Rubrivirga marina: one gene and its partner. The main gene of each other region encodes a partner of the protein of the gene in region 2 in a complex. Links are inferred from orthologs where the notes say so. Each region holds a gene or a part of one and is shown on either strand. Other genes may lie near its edges. The genes, in order: tsaE and tsaD.

What was found.
Region 1: the proteins of tsaD (region 2) and tsaE are in contact, whole or in part, in a crystal structure (PDB 6N9A), measured with the Thermotoga maritima proteins. The link is inferred for Rubrivirga marina from one-to-one orthologs. Residues at the interface, in WP_004082750.1 of Thermotoga maritima: Cys10, Asp11, Arg49, His50, Leu82, Gly84, Gly135, Gly136, Glu154, Thr155, Leu156, Asp157, Asp158, Ser159, Glu162, Asp165, Lys166, Arg169, Leu170, Tyr175, Lys213, Thr214, Leu217, Tyr218, Gln221, Arg222, Asn324; in WP_004082108.1 of Thermotoga maritima: Leu37, Gly38, Lys46, Lys57, Val59, Lys60, Ser61, Thr63, Phe64, Thr65, Leu66, Met67, Val69, Pro71, Tyr82, Arg83, Leu84, Asp86, Asp88, Phe89, Asp93, Ile128, Asp130, Glu131, Arg134.

Annotation. Positions count from the first base shown.
Region 1 is NZ_MQWD01000001.1:1,181,764-1,196,258, forward strand. Bases 11,317-14,166 are described here. They hold tsaE (tRNA (adenosine(37)-N6)-threonylcarbamoyltransferase complex ATPase subunit type 1 TsaE), read right to left. Parts: upstream 13,037-14,166; coding sequence 12,596-13,036; downstream 11,317-12,595. Other genes in these bases: rho (transcription termination factor Rho), read right to left, coding at 11,317-12,429; BSZ37_RS04955 (Nif3-like dinuclear metal center hexameric protein), read left to right, coding at 13,106-13,825; BSZ37_RS04960 (hypothetical protein), read right to left, coding at 13,822-14,166. Outside these bases: BSZ37_RS04905 (DUF2911 domain-containing protein), read left to right, coding at 1-121; BSZ37_RS04910 (flavin reductase family protein), read left to right, coding at 160-780; BSZ37_RS04915 (glycosyltransferase family protein), read right to left, coding at 714-1,943; BSZ37_RS04920 (UDP-2,3-diacylglucosamine diphosphatase), read right to left, coding at 1,940-2,815; BSZ37_RS04925 (T9SS type A sorting domain-containing protein), read right to left, coding at 3,339-5,081; BSZ37_RS04930 (TonB-dependent receptor), read right to left, coding at 5,122-8,244; BSZ37_RS04935 (MFS transporter), read left to right, coding at 8,849-10,174; BSZ37_RS04940 (TIGR01548 family HAD-type hydrolase), read right to left, coding at 10,186-10,899; more of rho, read right to left, coding at 10,972-11,316; more of BSZ37_RS04960, read right to left, coding at 14,167-14,495. UniProt on the Escherichia coli protein: Required for the formation of a threonylcarbamoyl group on adenosine at position 37 (t(6)A37) in tRNAs that read codons beginning with adenine.
Region 2 is NZ_MQWD01000001.1:379,856-394,295, reverse strand. What follows is about bases 6,539-9,333. They hold tsaD (tRNA (adenosine(37)-N6)-threonylcarbamoyltransferase complex transferase subunit TsaD), read right to left. Parts: upstream 8,561-9,333; coding sequence 7,517-8,560; downstream 6,539-7,516. Other genes in these bases: BSZ37_RS01545 (phosphopentomutase), read left to right, coding at 8,722-9,333; BSZ37_RS01555 (hypothetical protein), read right to left, coding at 7,101-7,445; BSZ37_RS01560 (TonB-dependent receptor), read right to left, coding at 6,539-6,999. In the rest of the region: BSZ37_RS01585 (alpha-amylase family protein), read left to right, coding at 1-25; BSZ37_RS01580 (TIGR03885 family FMN-dependent LLM class oxidoreductase), read left to right, coding at 138-1,127; BSZ37_RS01575 (HAD family hydrolase), read left to right, coding at 1,197-2,057; BSZ37_RS01570 (queuosine precursor transporter), read left to right, coding at 2,232-2,951; BSZ37_RS01565 (SulP family inorganic anion transporter), read left to right, coding at 3,218-4,735; more of BSZ37_RS01560, read right to left, coding at 4,813-6,538; more of BSZ37_RS01545, read left to right, coding at 9,334-9,894; BSZ37_RS01540 (hypothetical protein), read left to right, coding at 10,039-10,920; BSZ37_RS01535 (hypothetical protein), read right to left, coding at 10,917-11,285; BSZ37_RS01530 (hotdog fold thioesterase), read left to right, coding at 11,340-11,744; BSZ37_RS01525 (DUF6314 family protein), read left to right, coding at 11,741-12,163; BSZ37_RS22305 (OmpA family protein), read right to left, coding at 12,210-13,205; BSZ37_RS01515 (hypothetical protein), read right to left, coding at 13,206-14,440.

The DNA of each region.
Region 1 (14,495 bases), 810 kb from region 2 along the record:
CCTCGGCGAGACCGTCGAGGCGTTCACGATCGCCGTCGACGAGACCGGCGCGCGGTCCGGCGTGCTGTCGCTGCGGTGGGACCGCGACGCGTTCTCCGTCCCGTTCACCGTCCCGGATTGACCTCCCCCGCCTCGGCGCCGAGGCGGGCCGACTCGCCCATGGACTTCGACCTCGACGCGCTCGCCCCGCGGGCCGGCTACAAGCTCCTCTCCGCGCTCGTCGTCCCGCGCCCCATCGCGTGGGTCACGACGCGCAACGCCGACGGGAGCGTCAACGCGGCGCCGTACAGCTTCTTCAACCTGATGGGCCACGACCCGCACCTCGTGGCGCTCGGCCTGTCGCAGCCCGGCGACCGGCACGCAAAGGACACCGCCGCGAACGTCCGCCGGACCGGCCGCTTCGTGGTCAACGTCGTGAGCGAGGCCGTGGCCGAGGCGATGCACCGCTCGTCCGGCCCGTACCCGCCGGGCGCGAGCGAGGTCGACGCGCTCGCGCTGGACCTCGCCGATCCGCCGGCCGGCGACGTGCCGCGGATCGCCGCGGCGCCGGCCGCTCTCGCCTGCCGCGAGCACACGACGCTCCAAATCGGCCGGTCACGCGTGCTGATCGGCGTGGTCGAGGGGCTCTATCTCCGTGACGACCTGTACGACGCCGAGCGCGGCTATGTCCGCCAGGAGGCCGTGCGCGCCGTGGGGCGGCTCGGCGGCGGCCTCTACTCCCACGTCGACGCGTTCTCGCTCGGCCCGCGCCCGTCGACCGAGGAGGTCGGCGGGAGGTAGCGCGCCTCGCGAACCTCGACCTCGTCGGCGAGCCCGTCGCCCGCGCCGTCGCCGCCGAGCGGAGCCAGCCCCGCGGCCTCCTCGATGGCGCCGACGGCCCGGCCCTCGGCGCGCGCGATCCAGCGGCGGAAGCGGCTCGTCGTCTCGGCCTGGGCCGCCTCGGCGTGATGGTCGAGGTAGTCGAGGAGCGGGTCGAGGTCGAGCGTCTCGGCGTGGACGCCCGCGCCGGCCGCCACGGCGTCGACGGCGTTGCAGCGCTGCTCGTAGTGGCCGGGCGTCGGGACGAGGAGGGCCGGCGTGCCGAGCCACATGGCCTCGGAGACCGTCTCGAACCCGGCCGTGCAGACGACGCCGCGCGCCGCGGCCATGCGCTTGAGGAATTCCGTCCCGCTGAGGCCGTGGAACGTCAGCGACGGGCTGTGGTCGTGCGGCTCGACGGCCGCGAACGTGTGGATCCGGACGCCCGGGTTCCGGTCGCTCCACGCCGCGAGTGCGGGCGCCATCGCCGGCTCCATGAGGTAGACGAGGATCGACCCGTCACCCGGCGCGTCGCCCAGGTCGAACAGCTGTGACCGGAGGAGCGGCGGGACGACGCGGACGCCCGGCCGGTCGGGCGCGTCGTAGAACGAGAGCGCGAGGCGCGTCTCGGCGCCGACGCCGACGAGCGACGTGTACGCCTCCATCGCGACCCGCTGGAGCGGCTGGCCCGGAAGGAGCGGGTAGCCCGGGTGCCCCGAGAAGAACTGGTGGCCGACGGCGACGACGGGCACGTCCGACACGCGGAGCAGCCCGTGAAGGCCCATCAGCCCCTCGTAGAAGTTGACGACGACGTCGGGTTCGAGCCGGTCGAGGACGGTCGTGATCCGGTCGAGGCTCGGGGCGAAGCGCCGCATCCGTGCGACGTTGGCGGCGAACGTGGCGACGGGCCGGATCCGGCCGTCGGCGCCGGACACGAAGCCGGGGCTCTCCACGGTTTCGACGCGCGCCGCCAGCCCCTCGCGGAAAAAGTCCGGCACGTCGCCCCAACGGCTCGTCCCGGCCACCGCCCCGACGACCTGATGGCCGCGACGGCGGAGCATGGCGGCCACGGCGAGCGCCTGCGTGAGGTGGCCGCGCCCCTCGCCCTGCACGGCGAAGAGCACGCGGAGCGGATCCCGTCTCATCGCTCCGCTCCGAGTGTCCCCGCGTCGAGCCCGAGGCGGGCGGCCTCGGTGCTGAGGGCGAGGCGGGGCACGAGCGCGGCGACCGGCTGACGCACGCCGTCGCCTCGTGCCTCGGCGTCCCGCTGGATCGCGCCCGTCCACCGGACGATCTCGAGCCGGCCGTCGTGGTGCTCCACGAGCGCCGTGCAGTTCTCGACCCAGTCGCCGCAGTTGGCGTAGAGCGTCGCGCCCGCCTCGGTCACGACGTCGCGGAGCTCGGGCCGATGGATGTGGCCGCACACGACGCCGTCGACGCCGGCCTCGACGGCTCGCATGGCGACGGCCTCCTCGAACCGGTCGATGTACTGGAGCGCCCGCTTCGTCCGGTCCTTGAGCGCCGCCGCGAGCGACCAGTACGGCTTCCCCATCCGCTCGCGCACGCGGGCCACGACCGTGTTGAGCGCCAGCGACAGCTCGTAGGCCCGCGCGCCGACCCGGCTCAGCCACGGCGCGAGGCGGACGACCCCGTCGAACTCGTCGCCGTGGAGCACGAGGAGCTTCCGCCCGTCGGCCGTCGTGTGGACCCAGTCGCGCTGGACGAGGATGCCCCCGAACGTGAGCCCGACGAACTGGCGCGCCGCGCCGTCGTGGTTGCCGGGCACGTAGACCATCTCGGACCCCTTCCGGACTTCCCGGAGCAGCTTCTGGACCACGTCGTTGTGGACCTGCTGCCACGTCCAGGACCGCGCGAGGGCCCACCCGTCGACCACGTCGCCGACGAGCACCCAGCGCTGGGCCTCGTGGTGGCGGATAAAGTCGAGCACGCGCTCGGCCTGGCAGCCGCGCATGCCGAGGTGGAGGTCGGACAGGAAGATCGTCCGGTACGAGGTCATCGGGCATCCGGGGGGGATGCCTCGAAACCTCCCCCACGGCGTTCGTTTTAGGATGACCGGCGTGCGACCAGACGGTTACGGTACCGTGTCGTCGGAGGCCGGTCCAACGCGAGGGCGGACGGTCCCGCCCGCATCGGCCCTGCCCACCTCGGCAGCGAGGCGGAGCCATCCAGTCGCGCACGGCTTTCCCGCCGTGTCATCCTGAGCGGAGTGGAGGGCGCCAGCTCGGAGCGGAGTCGAAGGATCTCGGGCGAGCACAGCCGCGATGAGGTCGCCCAGGCCCGGTGCACGTCGGAGATCCTTCGACTCCGCCACTGCGCGGCTTCGCTCAGGATGACCCAGTTGAAAGGCCGTGCGCGACTCGACCCTTCCTGCCTCGGCACCGAGGCAGGCGGACTCAGAGGCGCCGGCCCTTCGGCCCCCAATCCAAAAAGCGAGCGCCGGCCCCCTCCCACAGAGGGCCGGCGCTCTAGCTCAGTCGCGGCAGATGACGGGCAGCCGCGGCCGAGATTCGAGGCGTGCCTTAGCGGGCGACGCTCAGCTGGCGGGCGACGGCGCCCGTCTCGCCCTGGAGGCGGAGGACGTAGACGCCCGTCGAGAGCGTCGCGGTCGGGACCGTGGCCGCGGCCGCGCCGGCCGCGAACGCGCCCTCGGCGACCGTGGCGACCCGGCGGCCGAGCACGTCGTAGAGCGCGATCTCGACGCGCTGGGCGCGGTCGAGCGAGAACCGGACCGTCGCGTCGCCGCGCGTCGGGTTCGGCCCGACGGCGAGGGCGAGGCCCGCCTCGGGCGCGTCCTCGTTGGCGACGGCCGGGCCCGAGAGGATGCCGTTCTGGTAGAGCGCCGTCCAGCCGCCGAGCCACGTCGGCGTCGAGGCGTCGCCGGTCCCGCTCGTCGGCGCGAAGGCGCCGCGGTAGTCGACGACCTCGAAGAAGTCGTCGCCGTCGAGGGCGTTGCCCTCGAAGAGGGCGCCGGCAGCGGCCACGCTGCTCCCGAGCGGGCGCGGGTCGAAGCCCATCTCCCGGTCGACGTTGGCGAGCGACGGGTCGGCGATCGTGTTCGAGCCGGCGAGGGCGGCCTCGATGGCCTGCTGGCGGGCCGGCGAGTTGTCCGAGTCGTCGTTGACGAGGTCGGCGAACGTGCTCCCGGCGCCGAACCCGAAGAAGATGTTGTTGGCGATGATGAGGTCGTCGGTCCCCTCGGTGTTCGTGCCGAACCGGTTCTCGGTGTCCTCTCCCGACGAGAGCGCCTCGAGGTCGAGCGCCGAGCCGGGGAAGTCGACGAAGATCGAGTTGTAGATCCGGCCGCCGGTGTTGTCGCGGAGCTGCAGGGCCGCCGAGTTGAGCTCCTCGCCGAGCTGGGTGTCGTCGGCGTCCTCGCCGGCCCCGATGCACGTGATGTTCGAGTAGACCGGGACCGAGTACGGGGTGGCGTCCTCGCCGCCGAGGCTCGAGACGCCGCCGTCGTTCTCGAAGCAGCGCCCGGCGTCGTTGCCCGGGTTGTTGATCGAGAGGCCGAACTGGAACTTGCCCCGGAAGCCGCGGTCGGTGTCGAACGTGTCGTCGCCGTTGAAGGCGCCGACGAGGTACCGGGCCTGAGCCGTCCCGCCGAAGAACTCGAAGGCGTCGTCCGAGTTGGCGAAGACCTCGACGTACTCGATGGTCGTGCCCGAGCCGACGGCGCCGAACGTCATCCCGTTGATCTCGGAGTCGGTCTCGAACCCGAAGCCGGCGTGGCGGACCGAGACGTAGCGGAGCGTGCCCGAGTCGTCCGCGTCGTCACACTGGAACGTCGTGCCGTCGCAGCCGAAGCGCGTGTCGTCGCTGGCCGGGACGCCCTCGACGTTGTTGATGGCCGGGGTCGAGTTGGTCGTGGCCCGGCCCAGGACGATGAGCCCGCCCCACTCGGCGCGGTCGTCGGGCCCGAGGTCGGACGGGTCGTCGACGTTGTCGGCCTCGGCCGTGAAGATGATCGGGGCGTCGGCGCGCCCGTTCGCCTCGATGTTGCCGTCGACCATGACGACGAGGCCGGAGGCGAGGTCTCCGGTGGCGGCGCTCGGGATCGCCCGGCCCTTGATGATGGTGCCGGCCTCGATGGTCAGCGTCGCGCCGGGGCGGACGTAGATGAGGCCGTCGAGGAGGTAGACCTCACTGGCCGACCACTGCGTGTCGGTCGAGATGTCGGACGAGACCGTGACGGTCGGGGCCTGAGCGAACGCGGGCCCCGCGAGGAGCAGGGCGAGCAGGGCCGTAGCGAAGCGATACATGGGGGAGGGGTGGGGGGTGAGAGAGGAGGCGGACGTCGGGCTAGTCGCCCGACGCCGTGCCGGTGCCGATGGGGGAGGCGGACGAACCGGGCGCCGGGATGGACGCCGGCGCGCCGACCCCGAACGAGGGGTTGACCGAGATGCCGAGCGAGAACTGGGTCCCGCGGGCGTAGCGGAGGAACGGGGCGACCTCGGAGGGCCCGCCGAGGTCGAACCCGCTCACGTCGTAGGCCTCGAGATAGTCCGAGCCGAGGACGTTCTTGATCGAGCCCTTGAGCGTGAACGCTCCGAAGACCTGCTGCGAGGCGGTGAGGTCGAGCTGGGGCGCCGGCCGCTCGTAGACGTCCGGGAGCGGGTTGCCGACGCGCGACAGCCGCGGCCCGGCCACGTTGAAGAACACGCCGGCCGAGGTCCCGCGGAGCGGGTCGTCGTAGCTCAGGTTCGCGTTGAGGAGGTAGGGGCTCTGGCCCTGGAGGTCGCGCGTGTCGGGCGCCGAGGGGTCGAGCTCGCGGCGGGCGGCCAACTCGCGGCCCGTGATCGATATGCTCGACTGGGTCAGCGAGAGGTTGGCGCCCAGCGAGAGCCGCTCGCCGAGCACGCCGCCGAGGCCGAACGTCCCGAGCCGCTGGCGGGCCTCGAACTCGGCCCCGAAGACGTCGGCCGCGTCGACGTTGGCGTACGACGTCGCGCCGTTCTCGGGGTCCGTGATGATCCGCTCGATGGGGTTGTCGAGCCGCTTGTAGTAGGCGCTCGCGGCGAGGATGCCGCCGGGCTGGTTGAACCACTCCCAGCGGAGGTCGAGGTTCGTGATGAGCGTCCGCTCGAGGGCCGGGTTGCCCTGGAGCGCGCCGTCGGACGTGAAGTCGTAGGTCGTGACCGGAGCGATCTCGCGGAACGTCGGGCGGGCGAGCGTCCGCGTCGCGGCGGCCCGGAGGTTCATCGCGTCGCTGAGCCCGTAGACGAGGTTGAGCGACGGGAGCACGTCGTTGTAGCTCCGGTCGGTCCCGAGGAAGGCCGTCCCGTCGACGGTCACGACCGAGTCGGCCGGAGTGTCGGCGGTGGCGAGGGCCTGGGAGGCCACGAGGAGCCGGGAGCCCTCGTAGCGGGCGCCCGCGATGAGGCGGAGCCGGCCGAGCCCGACCTCGACCATCCCGTAGCCGGCGGCCACGTCGAACGTCCCGTCGTACTGGTTCTGGTCGCGCGTCGCGTCGATGAGGTAGTGGCCGAACTCGTACTGCGTGACCTCGCCGGCCGAGTTCGTTCGCGTGCCGATCACGCCGACGTTGTCGGGGCCGAGGTAGGTCGCGAGCGCGTCTCCGTCGGTGCCCCCGAGCGCCACGCCGCGGTCGAGCTCGTAGAAGAAGAACCGCTCGCCGTAGGCCCGGTCGGTCCGCTCGACGAGCCCGCCGACCTTGAGCTGCGCGCCGTTGCCGAAGGCCCGGAACGGGAGCGAGAGGTCGAGCGCGCCGCTGCCAAGCGTCTCCTCGAGGTCGCGGAAGTAGCGCTGCGGGCCCGGCGGCGTGCCGACGAGCGCGTACGACGTCGTCTCGTTCCCGTCCTCGTCGACGCTCACGTTCGAGCGGATGGCCGCTTGACGGAGGTCGGGCTGGTCGAGCTGCGTCCGCGAGAGGTTGGCCCGCCAGTCGACCTCGAGGTTGCCGAGGGCCGGGAGCGCGTGCTCGCCGCGGAGCTGGGCCGAGCCGAGCGTCCGCTCGGTGTAGCCCGTGACGATGTCGGTGACCGGCGTGCCGGCGGACAGGACGTTGTCGACGCCGGCGAGCGTCCGCGCCTGGCTCTCCGTGATGTGGCTGAAGAGCGTGTTGAGCGCGACCTCGTTGTAGCTGCCGAGCTGGACGGCGAGGTTGGCGATGCCGCCGACCTGGGCCGACTGCGTGGCCCGCTGGTCCGTCCGGAACTGCGTCGTGTCGACGGCGACCTGGCCGGTCGTGGCGTCGCGGCCCGTGAGGTCGAGGCGCGCGAGCGTCCCGCCGTCGTAGGCGCTGACGCCCTGGTCGGCCGTGAGCCCGACGATGTAGCCGACGGCGTTCCGCCCGACGGGCACGCGGTCGCCGATCGAGAGCGAGACGCTGCCCGTGAAAGGGACCGTCCCCTGCGTCGGGGCCACCATCGGCGTGAGGGCGTTCGAGAGGTCGTCGAGGCGCTGCGAGGCCGCGGCGTCCTGCCGGACGAGCGGGCCGGTGCCCGGGCCGCCCGGGCCGTCGAGCCGCGTCGTCGGGCGGATGAACTGGTCCCGCGGCGTGTCCGCGAGGAGGCCCGGCACGGCGAGGTCGCCGGCGCCGAACCGGAACAGGCTGCTCCCCTGGACCGGGTCGATGACGATCGCGTCGCCCGGGACGGCCTCGGTCGAGAACCCGGTCGAGACCGAGAACGACGACGTGAACGCGTCCGGGAACGACCGCGTCGTGATGTCGACGAGGCCGCCGGAGAAGCTGCCCGGCTTGTCCGGCGTGAAGGTCTTCAGCGTGACGATGTTCTCCAGGAAGCCGGCCGGGAACAGGTCGAACTGGACCGCGCGGCGGTCGGGGTCGGCGGTCGGGAGGACGGCCCCGTTGAGCTGCGTGTTGGCGTAGCGGTCGCCGAGGCCGCGGACGAACACGTACTGCCCGCCCTGGACGCTCGCGCCCGTCACGCGCTCCATGGCGTCGCCGGCGTCGGAGGCCCCGCTCTGCGAGATCGTCTCGGCCGAGATGGCGTCGCTCACCTGCGCGGCCCGCGCCCGGACGCGGAGGAGCCCGACCTCGCTGTTCGTCGCGATGATCTCCTCGGCCTCGACGACGACCTCCTCGAGCAGGGCGTCGGTCGTCAGCGTGACGTTGATCTGGGTCGGCGCCCCGGCCTCGATCTGGACGTTGTTGACGACCTGCGTGGCGTAGCCGACGAACGAGTACCGGACGGTGTACGTCCCGACCGGGAGCCGGTCGATCCGGTAGTTCCCGTCGACCTCGGTGGCGGCGCCGGTGCCCTGCTCGACGACGAGGACGCTGGCGCCGGGCAGGCCGCCGCCGAAGTCGCCGTCGACGACGGTACCGGAGAGGGTCCCGGTCTGCGCGAGCGCGAGGCTGGGGAGGAGGAACGCGACGAGAGCAGCGGCCCGTCGGGCGTGCTCCGAGGCCCGCGACGCGCGGGAGGTCCAGAACGACATGGGGAGGGGGTGTGGGAGTCTCGGCGCGGCCGAGCGAAAGCAGAGAATGGCGGGGGCGGTGGGGAGCCCCTGAGCCCGTCGACCCCCACACTAGCGGGCGCTCGTTACGTCGCGTTTACCCGCCCGTTATCGCAGCATTACGCCCCCCCGAGTTCCATGAAGCGCCGCCGAACTCTCGGGTTCGCACGCCGGTTCGGACCGCCGCTCCACCCCGCCCACTCCCGAACGGAGGTCGCGCGTGGTCGGCGAGCCGGAGCGGACCCTCCCACCTCGGCGCCGAGGCGGGGAGGGCCGTCGCGCGCCGTGTCTCTCGCGTCCTGAGCGGAGCCCGGCCGTGGCAGACGGAGGTCTCGTCGACTCCATCCGCTCGACGCGCACCCGGCGGCCCCACCTTCCGACACGCGATCCTCGGCGCCGCCGTCCCTCCCAGGTCGCTTCGCTCGATGGCAGGGAGTGGCGCGGTGACGAGAGACCAGCCCGCCTCGGTCCGTCCGCGAACGCGCCGAGGCAGCGGAAGGCGAGGCGCCTCGTCCCAGAGCGTCGGCGGTCCGACGTCCCGCTAGGCCGAACCTTTCGGCGGGCGCCGCCGTCCAGTAGATCCCTGTTGCAACGGACGCCTCTGACCCACTCCTCGCTCCGCACGACGGCGACGCTGTTCGCCCTCTGGCTCCTCGTCTTTACGGCGGCCAGCCAGACCATCATCATCACGCCCATCCTTCCGCTCATCGGCGAGGCGCTGGGCGTGGGGACAGGGCCGTTGGGGCTGCTCGTGTCGGTGTACTCGTGGGTCCTGGCCCTGGCCGCCCTCGTGATGGGGCCGATCTCCGACCGAGTCGGGCGGCGACGCGTCCTCCTGATGGGGTCCGGCGCGCTCGTGGTCGCCCTCGCGCTCCACGGGTGGGCCGACACATTCGAGGCCCTCCTCGTCATGCGCGTGCTGGCCGGCGCCGGCGGCGGGATGCTCTCGGGCGCGGCCGTGAGCTACGTCGGCGACGCGTTTCCGTACGAGAAGCGGGGGTGGGCCACGGGTTGGGTCATGAGCGGCGTCCCGTTCGGGCTCGTCATCGGGATCCCGCTGGGGCGTGCGCTGGCGGTCGCGTTCGGATTCCGGATGCCGTTCGTGGCCTTCGCTGGGGTCATGGCCGTCGCGTTCGTCCTCATCCTGACCGTCGTGCCCCAGCCCGACGTCCAGCTCTCGGAGGAGCGGCCGACGGTCCGCGGCGCGCTCCGCCAGTACGCCGAGCTCCTCCGCGGGACGGGCGGGACGGCCGCCGCCGCGGCGACGTACTTCCTGATGTACTTCGGGCTGAGCCTCCTCATCGTCTACCTCCCGCAGTGGCTGACGGCCCGGTTCGCGATGGAGGTCGCGCCGTTCGGCGAGCCGCTCACGGTGTTCGGCCTCCCGCTCGACTTTATCGCGACGCTGTTCCTCGTGGGCGGCCTCGTGAGCGTCGTCGTCGGGCCGCAGGCCGGGACGCTCTCCGACGCCGTCGGGCGGAAGCCCCTGATCCTCACGTCCTGCCTCGGGCTGGCCGTCGTCACGGCCGCGGTGCCCTACGTCGTGACCGAGCGGTGGGCGGCGTACCCGATCTACGTCGCCATCATGGGCCTCTTCGCGCTGCGGATGGCCCCGCTCCAGGCGCTCCTGACGGCGCTCGTGCCGAGCCGCCAGCGCGGGGCGTTCCTCTCGCTCACGATCGCGGTGGGGCAGATCGGGACGGGCGTCGGGGCCGCGGTCGCGGGCGTCCTGTACGCGGAGGTCGGCTACGCGGCGACCACGACGCTCTCGGCCGTCGTGGTCCTGGCGATGGCCGCGCTCGTGTGGAGGTGGCTCCCGGAGCCGACCGAGCAGGCCGTGGACCCCGAGCCGGAGCCCGTCGCGGAACCCGCCGAGGCGGGCGTGGTCGCGGGCGAGACGGGGGCGCCGTAGCCGGGCCTGCGCTACTCGCTCGTGTCGCCGGAGTCGAACGTCGCCAGGAGCGCCGGGAGGGTGTCGGGCGTCGAGAGGACGACGCGGGCGCCGGCGCCCATCAGCGTCCGCCCGTGCTCGAGCACGTCGAGGCCGGGGGGCACCACGCCGACCGCCACGCAGCCGGCCGCGACCGCCGCGCGCATGTCGTCGACGGTGTCGCCGGCGTAGACGGCCTCCTCCGCCTCGACGCCGAGGTCGGCGAGGGCGAGCTCGAGGCCGTAGGGGTCCGGCTTTTCGCGGCCGGCCTGCCGGTCCATCCCCACCACGACCGGGATGTGGCCGTGCCACTCGAACCGTCGGAGCGTCCAGAGGGCGTCGGCCTCGGGGCGGCCGGTCACGAGCGCCAGCTTGTAGCGCTGGACGAGGTCCTCCAACGTCGACGTCTGGATGGCCGGCGGCTCGGTCGCGATGAGCCCGTCGTACTTCGTGCCCTGGTAGATCTGGTTGAACCGGTCCTTGATCGCCTCGAACGGCGCGTCGGCCTCGGCGACGCCGGCCTCACGGACGAACGCCTCGCTCAGCACCCAGTCGTTGTTGAACCCGCCGGCGTCCTTCTTGGCCTGGATCTGCTCGGGCGTGGGGCCCTCGCCAGCGAAGTGGGCCACGGTCTCGGTGATGGCCCGCCGGTACGAGCCGCGGACGTCCACGAGGACGCCGTCCATGTCGAGGAGAACTGCTTTCAAGGGGAAGAGGGCGGGGTGCGAGATGGGGGACGCGGGGAGCTCATGCCTCGATCCCGTAGCCCCCGATCCCTCCTAGCTGTTCATCGTCTCGAGGAACGCCTCGTTGCCGTCCGTCCCGCGCATCTTGTCGAGGAGGAACGTCATGGCGTCGGTCGGGCCCTGGTCGGCGAGGAGCTGCCGGAGGACCCAGATGCGGGCGAGGCGGTCCTGGGGGAGGAGGATCTCCTCGCGGCGCGTGCCCGAAGCGACGAGGTCGATGGCCGGGAACGTCCGGCGGTCGGCGAGGTCGCGCGAGAGGACGAGCTCCATGTTGCCGGTCCCCTTGAACTCCTCGAAGATGACGTCGTCCATGCGCGAGCCCGTGTCGACGAGGGCCGTCGCGATGACCGTCAGCGAGCCGCCTTCCTCGACGGCCCGGGCCGCGCCGAAGAGCCGCTTCGGGCCCCGCAGCGCGCTGGCGTCGAGGCCGCCTGACATCGTCCGGTTGCTGGTCTCGACGGCCGCGTTGTGGGCCCGCGCGAGGCGCGTGATCGAGTCGAGGAGGACCACGACGTCCTGCCCCGCCTCGACGAGCCGCTTGGCCTTCTCGAGCACGAGGTCGGCGATGTGGATCTGGCGCTCGGGCGACTCGTCGAACGTCGAGGCCACGATCTCGGCCGCCGGCACGGTCCGCTCGAAGTCCGTGACCTCCTCGGGCCGCTCGTCGATGAGGAGCACGATGACCGTCGCGTCCGGCTCGTTCCGGACGATCCCCCGCGCGATCTTCTGCAGGAGCACCGTCTTGCCCGACTTCGGCGGGGCCACGATGAGCCCGCGCTGGCCCTTCCCGATCGGCGCGAACAGGTCGATGATGCGCGTCGAGAGCTCGTCGGGCTCGGTCTCGAGCGTGAGCTGCTCGTCGGGGTAGGCCGGCGTAAGGAAGTCGAAGCTGAGCCGCTCGTCGAAGGCCTCCGGCGAGCGCCCGTTGATCGAGTGGACGCGGATGAGGGCGAAGAACCGCTCGCCCTCCTTCGGCGGCCGGACCTGTCCGTCGACCGTGTCGCCGACGCGGAGCGAGAACCGCTTGATCTGGCTCGGGCTGACGTAGATGTCGTCGGGCGAGGGGAGGTAGCTGTACTCGGCCGACCGGAGGAAGCCGTACCCGTCGGGGAGGATCTCGAGAATGCCCGTTTTGCGGATGAGGCCCTCCAGCGTCATCGCGTATGGGTCGAACCCGTGCATGTAGTCCGGCCAGCTCGCCGCGATGGGCTGGCGGACGCGCGGTGCGCGGCGGCGGCGGGCCTCGCGGCGCGGCGTCTCGGCCTCGGACCGTCGCGCGGCGGTCCGGGACCGCATCGCCGGCCGGTCGCTGACGGTAGTACGCTCCTCGTCGTCGTCGTCGCCGTCGTCGGACTCGACGTCGGCCTGGGCGCCGAGGATCTCGTAGATCAGGTCGCGGCGGCGGAGGTCGGCGTAGCCCTCGATCCCGAGTCGCCGCGCGATCTCGTAGAGCTCCGAGACCTTCTTCTGCTCGAGGGCTGCGATGTTCATGGGGGACGGGGCGCGGCCCGCAAAGCGGGCCGAGAGGAGAGGCGAGAGGGGATCGGCGGAGAGGGGCAGGAGGGCCGATCCATTAAGAAAACGAGACCTGGGCGCCGATGGAAGCGAAAATGTCGGCACGGGCTCTAACCCGCCCACTGCGGACGGGTTCGCCCGATCAGCGCTCGACGGCCTCGATCCGCCGCCGGTCGCCGCCGAGGTGAGCGAGGCGGAGCCAGACGGTCCGCGCCGGGAGCCAGCCGCCCGCCCGCTCAGGCCATTCGACGAGGGCGACGGCGTCGCCGTCGAGCAACTCGCCGAGGCCGAGCCGGCCCGCCTCGGCCTCGCTCTCGACCCGGTAGAGGTCGAGGTGGAGGAGCGCGCCGTCGCCGTGCTCCTGGACGAGCGCGAACGTCGGCGAGGTCACGGCGTCGCCGTCGAGGCCGAGCCCGTCGGCGACGCCATGCGCGAGGTGCGTCTTGCCGGCGCCGAGGTCGCCGGAGAGCGCGACGACGTCGCCGGGCTCGAGGCGCTCCGCCAGCCGGCGGCCGAGCGCGCGGGTAGCCTCGGCCGAGTCGGTCTCGGCGGGGAGGAGGTCGGAAAAGTCGGGCGCGTCCATGCGACGCCAACGCCGGCTCCGGCGCGTCGTTCTCCCGGATCCCCGCCCGCGCCGGCGCGTCCCGTCGCGGTGCCGACCGTTCACGACCTCGCCGACCACCTCGCCGGGCCGCTCGACCGCGCCCGCTACCACGCCGAGGGCGACCCGGCCGGCGTCTGGCTCGCCTCCGACCGCGAGGTCCGCCGCCTCGGCCTCCGCCTCGAGCCGGGCCGCCCGCCGTACGACTGGGCCGCGGCCTTCGACGCCGTCCTGCTCCACCGGCCGTTCGGGCTCTGGCCGGCGCGCTGGCCCGACGGCGTCGGCGTGCTCGCCGCCCACCGCGCGCTCGACGACCGGTTCTCGACCGGCCTCAACCCCGACCTGGCGACGGCCCTCGGTCTCGTTGCGGATGACGAGCCGCTCCGCCGCGACGGCAACGCCATCGGGTTCGTCGGGAGGCTCACCGAGGCGGGCCGCCTCGACCCTCTCGTGGACCGCGTCGCGGCCGAGTTTGGCGGGACCGACGAGGCTCTGGGCGATGGGCCGGGGTCCACCGATGCCATCGCGCTGGTCGGCGCGATGACGGCGGAGTTGGTGGAGGCGGCGGCCGAGCGTGGCGCCGGGCTGTACGTGACGGGCCAGATCCGCGGACCGGCGCGCGAGGCCGTCCACCGGTGTGGGGTCCGCGCGCTCGCCGTCGGCCAAGAACGGGCCGAGGCGTGGGGGCTCCGCCACCTCGGCCGGCTGATCGAGGCGCGCTGGCCGGACGTCGAGGTCGTTGAGGCCGGGTCGTCGGGGCGCGTGGCTTAGCTCGCGATCGCAGGGCGGGCCCTCGGCGCTTTCTCCCGGTCGAGCGCGCCCCCCTCGGGGGCGACGGCGTCGGCCACGAGGCCACCCGCGTCTGAGACCGCATTCGCCAGTTCGTCGGTCGTCGCGTCCGTCGCGAGGCCGCCGACCCAGGCGTAGGCCCGGGCCGTGACGGCGGCCAGCGCGTCCTCGGCCGGCACATCGGTGCCGACGACGCACAGCGCCCTGGACTCCGCCGCCGGCCGGTCGCGGATGGCGTCGGCGCCCCCCTCGGCCGCGGCCAGCACCCGGGCGAGGGCGTCGGGCGCGGGCCGCGCGTCGAGGTCGAGCGGGACCACGAGCCCGTCCGGGTCGCCAGCGGCGAGGAGCCGCGTGCACGCCGCGTCCGCTGCGATCTGGCGGGCCCGCCCGGGCCGGCCCGCGGCGTCGTCGAGGCGGACGGGGACGATCCGGAGCCACGGGTGGACGGTCGCCAGCGTCGCCAACTCGGCGGCCGACACGTCGAGGTCTGCGTCGAGGGCGATCAGGACCTCCGCCACGTTCTCGGCAAACGGCGACGCCCCGTCCACGCGTTGCGCGGCGAGCGCGGCGGCGAACGGACGGAGCCGCCCGGGGCGCTCGGTGAGCGCTACGGCGACCGAGACCCGGAGATCGCGCGGGACGGGTCCGAAGT
Region 2 (14,440 bases):
CTGGTTCCGCCTCGACCGGGCCTGACCCCGCCCGCCTCGGCCCCGAGGCGGCGGGGGCCGCCGCCGCTCGAGAGGATGCCGCACGCGTCTGAAGTCGTCCCAATCGTCAACCGCTCGATCGCACTCCACCCGACCCCATGTCCTACGTCATCGGCTATCACGCCTCCCACGAGCAGTTCCCGCCCAGCCAGCTTCTCCGCCTCGTCCAGCAGGCCGAGGACGCCGGGTTCAACGCGGCCATGTGCTCGGACCACATCCACACGTGGAGCAGCGCGCAGGGCGAGAGTGGGTTCGCCTGGAGCTGGCTCGGCGCGGCCATGCACGCCACGAATCTGACCTACGGGATCGTCAACGCACCGGGGCAGCGGTACCACCCGGCCATCATCGCGCAGGCCGTGGCGACGCTGAACGAGATGTTCGACGGCCGCTTTTGGATTGCGACGGGGTCCGGCCAGGCCTTGAACGAGCACATCACGGGCGGGCCGTGGCCGGCGAAGGATCTCCGCAACGAGCGGCTCAAGGAATCGGTCGAGGTGATGCGCGCGCTATGGCGCGGCGAGACCGTCACGCACCGCGGCCTCGTGACCGTCGAGGACTGCCGGCTGTTCTCGTTGCCCGAGGTCGAGCCGACCGTCATCGGTGCGGCCGTGACGGCGCCGACGGCGCGGTGGCTCGCGCCGTGGGTTGACGGCCTGATCACCGTCAGCCACCCGCCGAAGGTGCTCGAGGGCGTAATCCGGGCGTTCCGCGACAACGGCGGCGGGGGCAAGCCGGTCTACGTCCAGGCCAAGCACCAGTGGGCCGAGACGGACGACGCGGCGCTCGAGATGGCCTTCGGCCAGTGGAAGACGAACGTCTTCGCCTCGAAGGTCACGACCGAGTTCAACATGCCGGACCAGTTCGAGAAGGCGGCCCGCTACGTCCGGCCGGAGGACGTGAAGGAGAAGGTGTGCGTGTCGTCCGACCCCGGCGTCCACGTCGAGCGGATCCGGGGGGTGTTCGAGGCCGGCGCCGACGCGGTCTACGTCCACCAGGTCGGGAAGAACCAGGAGGCGTTCGTCGAGACGTTCGGCGAGCACGTGCTCCCGGAGTTCGACCTCGCGCCGCTCGCCGAGGCGACGGCGTGACGCGCCCGCCTGGCGCGTCGTTCACCCCCTCTCCGCCGTCCGGCGGCGGACTCCCATCCCCCCAGACTCATGCCCGAGGCCACGACCGCCTTCCACAACCGGATCGCCCTGGTCTTCGACTTCGACGACACGCTCGCGCCGGACACCTACGAGGCCCTCCTTGCCAAGCTCGGCGTCGACCCCGAGGCGTTCGACCGCGAGAAGGTGGGCCCGCTGGCGGAGGACGGGTGGGACAAGACGCTGGCCCGGTTCTACCGGATCGTAGAGGAGGCCCAGGGACGCGACGACCTCACGCTCGACCGCGCCTTCTGCCAGGAGCTCGGCGAGTCGATCGACCTGTTCCCCGGCGTTCCGGAGATGTTCGACCACGTGACGGATTGGGCCCACGCCATCGCCGACGACGTCGACGTCGAGTTCTACCTCCTCTCGGGCGGGTTCGTCGACGCCCAGCGGCACGCGCCCATCGCCGAGCGGTTCGAGGCGATGTACGGGGCCGAGTTCCACTTCGCCGACGACGGCGCGGCCGCGTGCTGCCGCCAGATGATCACGCACTCGGAGAAGACCCGCTACCTCCTCGCGATCGCGAAGGGCGTGGGCGTCGGGGGGAGCAACGAGCCGGCCGAGGTCTACCGCGACATCCCCGAGGCGGAGTGGCACGTCCCGCTCGACCAGGTCATCTACGTCGGCGACGGGGCCAGCGACATGCCGGTCTTCGAGCTCATGGGCGAGCACGGCGGGATAGCCCTCGGCGTCGTCGAGGACTCGGACGGCGACTGGAAGGAGGCCGAGAAGGTGAACCCCGACCGTCGCGTCCAGAACCTCGCCCCGGCCGACTACTCCGAGGGTTCGGAACTGATGACGTCGCTCCGTCTGGCGGTCGAGAGCATGGCGAAGCTCGTCGCGCTCCGACGGCGGAGCCAGGGCGAGTAGCGGCCGGTGGCCGCGTTCCGCCGCGCTGGGGGGCTGGTCCTCCTCCTGGGGCTCGTCTCGAGGCGGCTGGCCCGCTCGTCGTTCCCGCCGACGCTGCTCGCGGCGGCGGCGTAGACTGGCCCCGCCCGCCTCGGTCCGCCCGCCGATCGGCCGAGGCGGACCGACCCGCGTCCCATGACCGTCCTCACCCGCGCCCAGAAGGTCTACGTCGTTTGCGCCGCCGTCTTCCTGACGGCGCTCGTCATCGCCGAGGCCACGGCCGGCAAGTTCTTCACGGCCTTCGACCTGCCGTTCGCGCTGACCATCCTCGGCGTCGAGTTCGACAGCGTCGTGATGACGGCCGGCGTGCTCGCGTTCCCGGTCACGTTCATCGTGACCGACGTGATGAACGAGTACTTCGGCAAGGCCGGCATCCGGTTCGTGACGTACGTCGGGCTGGCGATGGTCGTGTTCGCGTTCGGGCTCCTGCAACTCGCGCTCGCCACGCCGACCGCGCCCAACTCGCCGGTCCCCGACGCCGCCTTCGCCGCCGTCTTCGGGACCACGACGCGGGTCATCATCGCGAGCCTCATCGCCTACCTCATCGGCCAGCTCGTCGACATCGCCCTGGTCCACCGGCTCCGGCGGTGGACCGAAGGCCGCCACCTCTGGCTCCGGGCCACGGGCTCGACGCTCGGCTCGCAGTTTATCGACACGTTCGTGGTGCTCGCGGTCGCGTTCGCCGGGCAGCTCGCCCTCGGTGAGATCGTCGCGATCACGCTGTTCAACTACGGCTACAAGGTGCTCATCGCGGTCGCCATCACGCCTCTGGTCTATCTCGGGCACGCGCTGATCGACCGGTACCTCGGGCACGAGCGGGCCCAGGCCCTCGAGGCGCAGGCCGAGGCGGCCTGACCCGGCCCGCCTCGGCGCCGAGGCGGCCCCGGCCGGCCGGGTGTTCCGTCCGATCGGGAGGGCGGTCGGACCCGGCCACGGCGAAGGGCCGACGAAGGCGCCGGAGACGGAAGGGCTTCCGCCGCAGAGGGACGAAGAAGACGGGCCTCGGACCGTCAGGAACAGGGCTGAGGCCGTAATTTTCGCGCATCCGGCACGGTTGGTGCCGGAGCCACAGGACTCGCGCCCGGCGCGGGTCCTTTCTGTTTGACGCTCCCCCGGACGCCTTGACGCTTCGTCTCCCCGCTTCCCTTGACCCCGCCACGCTCCGCCACGAGTGGTTCGGCAACGTCCGCGCCGACCTGCTGGCGGGCGTCGTCGTCGCGCTCGCGCTGATCCCCGAGGCCATCGCCTTCTCGATCATCGCGGGCGTCGACCCGAAGGTCGGGCTCTACGCCTCGTTCGTGATCGCCGTGACGACGTCGTTCGTCGGCGGCCGGCCGGGCATGATCTCAGCGGCGACCGGCGCCATGGCGCTCCTGATGATCACGCTCGTCCGCGACCACGGGCTGGAGTACCTGTTCGCGGCGACGGTCCTGACGGGCATCATCCAGTTCCTGTTCGGCGCGTTCCGGCTGGGGCAGGCCATGAAGTTCGTCCCGAAGGCCGTGATGACCGGGTTCGTCAACGCGCTCGCGATCCTCATCTTCATGGCGCAGCTCCCGCAGTTCGTGGGGCAGGGCTGGGTGATGTACGCGTTCGTCGCCGCCGGGCTGGCCATCATCTACGGCCTGCCGCGGCTCACGACGGCCGTCCCGTCGCCGCTCGTCGCGATCGTCGCGCTCACGGCGGTGAGCCTGACGCTCGGCGGCGGCTTTGGGCTGAACACCGTCGGCGACATGGGCGCCCTCCCGACGGAGCTCCCGTTCTTCTCGATCCCGAGCGTCCCGCTGAACATGGAGACGCTCTCGATCATCTTCCCGGTCGCGTTCGCGCTCGCGCTCGTCGGCCTCATCGAGTCGCTCCTGACGGCGGCCATCGTCGACGAGCGGACGGACACGGACTCCAACAAGAACCGCGAGGCGCGCGGGCAGGGCATCGCCAACGTCATCACGGGCTTCTTCGGCGGGATGGCCGGCTGCGCCATGATCGGCCAGTCGGTGATCAACGTGTCGAGCGGCGGGCGCGGGCGGCTCTCGACGTTCTCGGCCGGCCTGTTCCTGCTCGTGTTCATCCTCGTCCTGTCCGACTGGCTCGTGCTCATCCCGATGGGCGCGCTCGTCGCCGTCATGGTGATGGTGTCGATCGGGACGTTCGACTGGCGCTCGATCCCCGCGATCGCGAAGGCGCCGAAGAGCGAGTCGTTCGTGATGCTGGTCACCGTCGGGGCCGTCGTGATGACGCACGACCTGTCGATCGGCGTGCTGGCGGGCGTCGTCCTGAGCGCCCTGTTCTTCGCCCGCAAGGTGGCCGACCACGCGTTCATGGAGGTCGAGGAGAGCCACGGGCCGCACGGCCGGACGCACACCTACGTGGTCTCTGGCTCGCTCTTCTTCGTGACCGTCCAGGGCTTCCTCAACACGTTCGACTTCACGGAGGATGTCGACCGCGTGGTCCTCGACCTCTCGGCGGCCCACGTCTGGGACGGCTCGGCCGTCGACGCCATCGACCGGGCCGCGCTCCGGTTCGCCCGTCGCGGCGTCGCGTTCGAGGTCGTCGGGCTCAACGAGCAGAGCCAGTCCCTCCTCGACCGGCTCGCGATCCACGACAAGCCGAACGCGCTCGCCCTCGCCGGCGGCCACTGACCCCGCCTGCCTCGGCACCGAGGCGGAGGGGCCGACGCCGGGGCCGGCTCCCACGGACGGGAGCCGGCCCCATCTGTTTACAGCGACAGCTTGACGCCGCCGTTGGCGATGAACCCGTCGGTCGGCGCCCAGATGTCGGCGAACGTCGGCGTCGCGCGGGGGCCGACGACGACCGGGCCGTAGTTCGTCTGCTGGGTGTCGAGGAGGTTCTCCAGGTTGAGGAACACGCGGGCCGGGCCCACGCGCCACTCGCCCATGATCCCCGTCACCCAGTAGCCCTCCGTCCGCTCGCCGTCGGGGAGCCGCTGGGCGCTGGTGTAGTAGGCCTCGAGCCCGACCCGGCCCCGCCCGTGCCGCTCCCACACGAGGACGGAGTACGTCTTGTGGGCCGGCGTGAGCGGGACCTCCCGCCGCGTGTCGCCACCGGGGACGGTCTCCGTCGCGTCGAGGTAGACGTAGCCCAGGAACAGCTTGAGGTCGCCGAGCCCGAACCGCGCGTTCGTCTCCGTCCCGCGCGTGAGGACGGGGCCATCGGCGTTTCGGTAGCGGATCAGGCCCGCCCCGGCGTCGGTGGGGACGAGGGCGTCGGCGAGGCGGGTCAGGAAGACGGCCTGGTTGAACGACAGCGAGACGCGCCCGCCGAGCACCGTCCGGACATTGAGGTCCACGGTCCCGCCGGCCGACGTCTCGGCCTCAATGTCGTCGCCGAGGGGGAGGACGCCCTCGAACGCCCGCCCTTCGGACGGCTCCAGGAACACGGTTGGCGTCTTGTAGCCGAGGCCGCCCGTCGCGCGCAGTGCCACGCCCTCCGCCAGGCGGACGAGCGCCGAGGCGCGGGGCAGCACGAACGCCCCGTGGTCCTCGCTGAGGTCGCCGCGGAGGCCGAGCTCGACGGCCAGCCGGTCGGTCACGTCCCACGTGTCCTGCACGAAGGCGCCCGCCGTGAGCTGGGCGTCGTCGATCGCCGGGTCGGCCGCGCTCTGCTGGTCGAAGGCGTCGGTCCGGAGGTCGATCCCGACCACGAGGTCGTGGGCGTCGAGGCCGAGGAGGGCCGAGGCCTCGGCGTAGGTCGCCGTCTGGGTGCCCTCGAAGCGGTAGCCCGGCCGCGCGACGCTCCGGTCGAAGTGGCTCGTGCTCTGCTTGAGCGTGATCGTCGCGCGGTCGGACAGCGCGTGGTCGAGACGGGCCTGCGACGTGATCCGAAGGCTCTCGCTCCGCTCGGCGTAGCCGTCGGCGCCGTCCTCGATCACCGCGAGGTCGCCACCCTCGCGGTCCTCGACCGTCCCCGTCACGCCGAGCCACAGCGTCGTCGCGTCGGAGGGATAGACGTAGCCGCGCGGGGCGACGGTGAGCCGCCGCGTCCGCGGGAGGTTGGTGAAGGCGTCGCCGTCGCCGTCGTAGGCGCCCTGGCGGTTGGCTGACGCGAGGAGCGTGTACCCGAGGCGCTCGCTGCGGCCCGAGAGGAAGGCCCCCACGTCGGTGCCCCCGGCGCTCGTCGCGTTGACCAGCACCGACCGCTCCGGCGCGCCGAGCCGCGGCGTCCGCGTGACGAGGTTGACGAGCCCCGCGATGGCGCCGCCGCCGTAGAGCGTCGAGGCCGGTCCCTTGACGATCTCGACCTGGCGGAGGTCGAGCGGCGGGACCTGGAGGAGCGAGAGGCCGCCCGAGAAGCCGCCGTAGAGCGGGAAGCCGTCCTTGAGCAACTGGGTGTAGCGGCCGTCGAGGCCCTGGATGCGGATCGACGCGTTGCCCGAGACCGCCGACGTCTGCTGGACGGCGATCCCCGGCGACTCGTTGAGGAGCATCGTGATGTTGGAGGGCTCCATCGAGATCTTCTCGTCGATCTCCTCCCCCGCGATCGTCTCGACGCGCGTGGGGAGGTCGGCGATGGTCCGGCTCGTCCGCGTCGCGGCCACGACGACGTCGCCGAGCGCCTCCTCGTCCTCTTCGAGGGCCACGTCGAGAGGGCCCCCTTCGTGCGGGACCGTGACGAGGAGGCGGGCCGGCTGGTAGCCGACGAACGAGACGGTGAGGGCGAGGTCGCCGACGGGGAGGCCGGTCAGGCGCGCGAGCCCGTCGGCGTCGGTGGAGGCGCCCACCGGTGGGGCGGCGTCATCGACGACGACGGTGGCGCCCGGGAGTGGGGCGCCGGAGTGCTCGTCGGTCACGCGGACGGTGAGTGCGTGCTGGGCGGCGACGGGGGCGCTGGCGATGGCCAGCAGCAGGAGAACGGGCCCGAGGAGGGGCCGGAGGGGGGACATCATGGGGCGGGGGCCGCCTCGGGCGCGAACGGCGCGGGGCGGAGGTCTGGCAGAAACACGGCGGGAGGACCGGGCGCGACGCGCCCGGCCGTCGGAGTCGACGGTTACCCCCGCGGCGGATGCCAGACGGCCCCGACCGCGTCGGTGCCCGTGGGCCCCGCCGAAGGCACCGCGTGTCGCGTGGCGGAGGCCGCCACGTCGGGCCGCGGCGTCGGCGGCGTGCTCAGTACCCGCTGGCCGCACGAGGCGCACGCGCAGCACCCGCCGGCCGGTGTGCACGGCTCGCCGGGCGTGCACGGGTGCTCCGGGTTCTCGCCCACGACCCCGCAGCACGCGTCGGCGGGGTGGGCGACGGATACGACCTCGGCGCCCTCCGCGAAGTCGTCGGCCATCCCGCTCGGGGAGACGCCGGCGAGGGCGGAGAGCAGGGCGAGGAGAACGGCGAGCATCGGCGCCAAGATCGCTCGGTGCGCCGCCGACGTGTGCTGAGGAGCCGGGAATCAGCCGCTCCGCGCAACGCCTACAATGCCAGGCTCGGCGTCGCGCCCACCGACAGGTCGGACGTCTCGCCGGCCGCCCACTTGTAGGCGGCCGTCACAGCGATCATGGCCGCGTTGTCGACCGAGTGCTGGAGGTCTGGGACGAACACGTCGAAGCCGTCGGCCGCGCCCGCCTCGGTGACGGCCCGACGGAGGCCGGAGTTGGCCGAGACGCCGCCGACGACGGCGACGGCCCGTACCCCCGTCTCCTCGACGGCCTGGCGAACGCCCTCGACCAGCGACTCGACCACGACGCGCTGGAATGAGGCCGCCACGTCGGCGCGATGGCGCTCGACGATCCCGACCCGGTCCGCCTCGGGGAGGTCGGCGATCCAGTAGCGGACGGCCGTCTTGATGCCGGAGAACGAGAGGTCGAAGAGGGCGTCCCCGCGGCGACCCTTCGGCCCGAGGCGCGGCGACGGGAGGTCGAGAAATGCGGCGTCGCCCTCGGCCGCGAGCCGGTCGATGTGGGGGCCGCCGGGGTAGGGGAGACCGAGGAGCTTCGCCACCTTGTCGAACGCTTCGCCGGCCGCGTCGTCGCGCGTCCGCCCGAGCTCCTCGTGGGCAAAGCCCTCGCGGACGAGCGTGAGGAGCGTGTGCCCACCCGAGACCGTCAGACACAGAAACGGGAGCGATGGCCGGGGCTCCTCGATCATCACCGAATAGACGTGCCCTTCGAGGTGGTTCACGCCGAGAAGCGGCAGCCCGCGGCCGAGCGCGATGCCCTTAGCAGCGCTGAGGCCGACGAGCAGCGACCCGGCCAGCCCGGGCCCGACCGTCACGGCGACGGCGCCGAGGTCGGCCATGCCGAGGCCGGCCTCCGCCAGCGCGGCCTCGATCGTCGGCACGATCAGCCGCTCGTGGGCCCGGCTCGCGTGCTCGGGGACGACGCCGCCGAACCCCTCGTGCACCCGCTGCCCGGCGACGACACTCGACGCCAGCCGCCCGTCGGCCCAGACGGCCGCGGCCGTGTCATCGCACGACGTCTCGATGGCGAGGATGGGCGGGAGGTCGGGGGGCGTCACGAGCGGAGGGAGCGGGGCGGGCGGCTCAGGGTAAGAGAGGGGCGCGTCGGCGTGGGGAAAGTTCCGCCAGCTTTCGGCCCGCCCGGTTGGCGTCCACGCTTGCCGGCCGGCACCTTTCGAACTCCGAACTCCGAACTCCGAACTCCGAACTCCGAACTCCGATGTCCCTCTACGTCACGATCATCCTCGACGGCGCCGGCGTCGGCGACGCGCCGGACGCCGCGGCCTACGGCGACGCCGGGGCCGACACGCTCGGCCACGTCGTCCGCCAGCAGCGCCCCGATCTCCCGAACCTCACATGCTGGGGCCTCGGCCGCCTCGTCGACGGGCTCCCCGAGGCGGAGGCACCCGCGGCGTCGTGGGGACGGATGACGGAGCGCGCCGCCGGCAAGGACTCGACGACCGGGCACTGGGCCCTCGCCGGTCTCGTCCTGGAGCAGCCGTTCCCGACGTACGCCGACGGCTTCCCGCCTGAGGTGATCGCCGCGTTCTGCGAGCGGGCCGGCGTCGACGGCGTCCTCGGCAACAAGCCCGCCTCCGGCACCGCCATCATCGCGGAGCTAGGAGGGGAGCACGAGCGGACGGGCCAGCCCATCGTCTACACCTCCGCCGACAGCGTCTTTCAGATCGCGGCGCACGTCGGGACGATTCCCCTGGAGGAACAGTACCGGCTGTGCCGAGTCGCGCGGGACGAGGTGATGGTGGGGGCGCACGCCGTCGGGCGCGTCATCGCGCGGCCGTTCGCGGGCGAGGCCGGCACCTACGAGCGGATCTCGGCGAAGCGGAGGGACTTCTCGCTCCTGCCCACCGGCCCGACGCTCCTCGACGTGCTCCGGGACGCGGGCGTGCGGACGGTCTGCGTGGGGAAGGTGGCGTCCCTGTTCGGCGGGCAGGGCGTGGACGAGGAGGTCAAGACGGCCGGCAACGACGACGGCGTCCGGAAGACGCTCGCCGCCATCCGCGAGGCCGCGGCGTCCGGCGAGCCGACGTTCGTCTGGACCAACCTCGTCGATTTCGACGAGCTCTACGGCCACCGCTCCGACGCCGTGGGCTACGCCCGCGCGCTGGAGGCCTTCGACGCGGCGCTGCCCGAGTTGGAGGCCGCCCTCCCCGAGGGCGCCGTCCTCACGCTCACGGCCGACCACGGCAACGACCCGACGTACCCGGGCTCCGACCACACGCGCGAGCGCGTCCCGGTCCTCCGCTACGTCCGCGGCGCCACCGAGGCGGCCGACCTCGGCACGCACCCCACGTTCGCCGCTCACGCGGCCGACGTGGCCAGGTACTTCGGTGTCCCCTGGAACGGCCCCGGATCGCCGCTGGGCGCCTCCTGATGCCGACGTCCGGCGTGCGACCACAGCGCGCCCCGGACCCGGGGTGCGACGGCGTACGCGCGCCGGGAACCCGCAGGGCTGTCGGCGTTGGAGGGCCGCCCGAACGCCGCCCCACGGTGCGGGCCTTCGCCCACTCCCTCCTCGATGCGTCTCTCCGTCCTCGCCCTCGTCCTCGCCGCCTCGGCCGCGTCCGCCCAGCCCGGCGGCTGGCCCACCCCGCCCGCCGGTCCGTCGGTTTCCGTGGACCTCCTCTACGCGGTCGGCGACGACCTCGGCATCACGACGACCGACGTCGACGGTCAGCTGATCGAAGACGGTGAGCTCGGCATCGTGTCGACGGCGCTCGTGCTTGGCGCGCGTGTCCCGGTGGGCCGCCGCCTCACGGCCGTCGCGGAGCTCCCCGTGGCCTACGCCGCCTACGACTTCCCCGAGAGCGTCGACGTCTCGGGGTTCTACGCGGACGGTTTGAGCGACGTGGCCCTCGGGAATCCCTACGTGGGCGTCCAGGCCGGCGTCCGGCCCGACCTGTCGTTGGACCTCGGCGTCCGAGTCCCGCTCGCGCCCAACCGAGACCTCAACGAGGTCAACGGCTGGGAGGGCGGGCTCCGGGCCGCGCCCGAGCGGTTCGAGGCCTACCTCCCCGACACGTTCGCCGCGCTCCTGGGCGTCGCCTACGTGCCGGCCCTCAACGAGCGGCTCCGCCTCCGGCTCCGGGCCGAGCCGGCGCTGCTCGTGCCCACGACGGACCAGGTGGTCACGACGGACCCCGACCTCGCCCTCGGCTACGGCGCGGCCCTGGACGCGGCCGTCGGGCGGGCGACGCTGAGCGGCGGCGTGCTCGGCCGGCAGATCCTCACGGACGGCCGCTACGACACCTTCTTCGACGCTGACGCTGTGGCGGTGCTGGGCGCCTCGGTCGCGGTGGGAGGCGTCCGGCCGTCAGTCGCGGTCCGCGTCCCGCTCTACGACGCGGTGCTGGGGCAGGACGCGACGGTCGCCCTGCGGCTCGACGTCCCGATCCGCTAGCCGGCCCCGCCCGCCTCGGGCCCGAGGTGGGCGGGGCCCTGGGCCTTCGCCTCCGCGATCGTCTTGCGGATGGAGCGGACCGTGCTCCAGGCGCCGAACGCGACGAGGAGCGCCACGAAACCGTAGACCCACAGCGGCACGTTCTCGCCCGCGACGAGGAGGTAGAGGTAGGCCGAGACGAAGCAGAGCCCGGCGGCGAGGACCGGGAGGACCGGGCTCCTCTTCGCCCGGACGTTCCTGCCCAGCCACGCCAGCGACCCGAAGAACAGCGGGATCGCGCCGACGTAGATCGCCCCGAAGACGAGTGGGTCGACGCCGTACGCGGCGCCGAGACCGAGGAACCAGTCGCGCAGGGCGTCGAACATCGGGGCGGTCGGAGGGGTACCCTAGAGGCCCGTGCCGCCCTGACTCTTACGCCCGTGCCCAAGTCCCTCTCCGACTTCCCCGACCGCGAGACGTTGGGCACCACGCTCGGCATAGAGGTCGTCGAGGCGTCCGCCGAGCGCGTCGTCGCCACGATGCCGGTCGAGCCGCGGCACCACCAGCCGCTCGGGTACCTCCACGGCGGCGCGAGCGTGGCCCTCGCCGAGACCGCCGCCAGCGTCGGGGCCTACCTCGCCGCGCCCGAGGGCCACACGGCGTTCGGGCAGGAGATCAACGCGAACCACCTCCGGTCGATGCAGGCCGGCCGGCTCACAGCGGCGGCCACGCCGGTCCACGTCGGGCGGACAAGCCAGGTCTGGGGCATCGAGATCCGCGACGACGACGGGCGGCTCGTGTGCGTCAGCCGGTGCACGCTCGCCGTCGTCCCCATCCGCTCATGAGCGCAGCCGACGTCCTGGCCCGGCTGGCGGCGGCGCGGAGCGCCGACGTCGAGGTGTGGGCCGGCGACGGCTGGCACGGCTCGGGCACGGGCGCCGTCCGCGTCGAGCGCGACGGGGACGGCCTCGTCCTCTCGGAGGCCGGCGTGTGGGGCCCCGACGGGTCGCGCCCGATGCGCTGGCGGGCCGCGTCGCGGTGGCGCCTCGACGGCGAGGCCCTCGCCGTCGAGCACGTCCGCCAGGGCGTCCCCGCCGCGGCCGTGCTCGACGCCGACGGCGCGCACTGGGCGGCTCGGGCGCCTCACGCGTGCGGCGCGGATTGGTACTCCGTCGGCCTCACCATCGAGGCCGACGCGGTCGTGGTCACGTGGACGGCTCGCGGACCGAACAAGGACGACCGGATCACGACGCGGTACGTCTGAGCGAGGCTCGGCTCCGTCCGCCACGGCGCCGAGGCGGGCCGGGCCGTCAGCCGCCGTCCTCCTCGCGGAGGCGTTCCAGCTCTTGCCGGATCAGGTCGCGGAGGCCCGGCGTCTCGGCCGGCGTGGCCTCGCGGAGCGTGCGGGTCTCCTCGCGAGCAGCTTCGGGGTTGAGCGCCACGAACTCGACGCGCCGGTTGAGCGCGCGGCCGGTCTCGGTCTCGTTCGACGCGACCGGCTGGCCCTCGCCGAACCCCACGGCCTCGACGCGGCCCGCCTCGACGCCGCTCCCGACGAGGTAGTAGCGGACGGCGTCGGCGCGGCGCTGCGAGAGGCGGAGGTTGAACGCCGCCGAGCTGACGGAGTCGGTGTGCCCACCGACGCGGACGCGGAGGGCCGGATAGCGCCGGAGCACGTCGGCGACGGCGTCGAGCGTCGCCTCCGACACTGGCAGCAGGCCGGCCTCACCGAACTCGAAGTTGACGCGCGTGGACCGGAAGAGGCCCGTGTCGAGGATGGCCCGCTCGACCTCGGCGACCAGCGGGTCCGAGGCGGGTGGGGTCGGCGCGGCCGGCTGCGGAGCCAGCGGCGGGGCGGGCGTCTGAGGCGTGGGCTCGGCGCCCGGCGCGTCGCGGTCGTGCGGGAGGACGAGGATCGGGGCGGGCGTCCGTGGCGAGATCGGCAGCGAGGACCGGGGCTGCGACGTGATCAGGTCCGCGATCCGCTCGTCGAGGGCCCGGAGCAGCGACTGCTCCAGCAGCACGAGGTCGAGCCGCGTCACGGCGTCGCTGTCGGAACGTCGGGTGCGGGCCGCCGGGCCCGCGCCCGTCTGCGGCGCGAGGCGCTGGCGCACGGGGCTGCTCGGCTGGACGCGGCGGCGGGCGTTCGGGTCGGGCGTCCCGGCGCGGAAGTAGATCACACCCGGCCCGTCGGGCGCTGGCACCGTCACGGTCCGTCGCGCCCCGGCCGTGTCGACCTCGGCGGTCTGGGCGGCGGGGGCGAGGCCCGTGAGCGCCGCGAGGGCGAGGGCGAGGGCGGTCCGCACCTAGTAGGCCCGCTGGCCGAAGGGGAAGCGGTAGCCGGCGGTGAGCCGGTTGAACCGGCCGAGGTTGCCCGTCGTGAAGTCGACGAAGAGCCGGCCGCCGCCGGCCTCGAGATCCGCCCCGAGGCCGAGGTTGAACGTCAGCGTCGTCCCGCCGTCGTCGACCTCCTCGTCGAACGTGGCCGGGATCTCGTCGGAGCCCCCGTACGACACGAGCCCGAGGCCCGTCCGGACGTACGGGGAGCCTACGTCGGCGAAGCCGCCGGACGGCACGTCGAAGGCCACGTCGGCGTTGGCCGAGACCGACCGCCGGCCGCCGATCGTGACGAGCAGCTCGGGGACGTAGTGGAACGACCGGCCCGTCGCGTAGTCGACGCGGGCGCCGACGAGGATGCCGTCGGGGCCGGCGCCGAGGCCGAACCCGGCCGTCGGCGAGATCTGGAACGACGGGCCGAGGACGGCGCGTGTCGGTGGGACTGCCGGCCTCGGCGTCGGCGTGATCACGGCCACGTCTTGGTCGGCGTCATCGCCCGGGGCGGCGGGCTGGCGGACGACGACGGGCTGCTGGGGCTGCGTGGCGAGCTCGACGCGGAGCGCGCGGATCTCGTCGAGGAGGTCGTCCTGGCGCCGCTCGAGCGCGGCGATGCGCGAGTCCGAGGCGCCGGAGGGCGCGGTGAGCCGGCCGGCGACGCGGTCGGCGATCCGGTTCTCGATCGAGCGCTCAAGGTCGCCGAGGTCGCCCTCCGTGAGCGGCGCGTCGCCCTGGGCCGCCAGCGACTCGCGCAGGGACTCCCGGATGATCGTGCGGACCTCGGCCTCGTCGAGGCCCGACGTGGCGACCGCGGCGTCGCCGGTCGTCAGGGCGTCGCCCTGCACCATGCCTCCGTCGCCGATGAGGACGCCGCCCGGCGGGCCGTAGCGGACGTAGAGCTCGCCCTGCTCGGGGAGCGGGATCGTCACCATCCGGTCGGCTGCGGGCGCCTCCCGCACGGTCCGCGTCACCGTCCGCTGCCCGGTCTCGTCCACGACGACCTCCTCGGTCACAGCACTCGAGGGCGGTGCGCCGATTCCATCGCGGAGGATCCGCTGCTGGACGTCGTTGCCTTCGCGATCGACGATCGCGGTCCGCTCCGGCATCGCTGCGAGGTCCGCGTCGGGACTGACGGCCCGGTCGATGGCCACCTCGCGCTCGGCCTCCAGCACCTCGACGGCGTCCATGTCGCCCTCGGCGCGGGCCG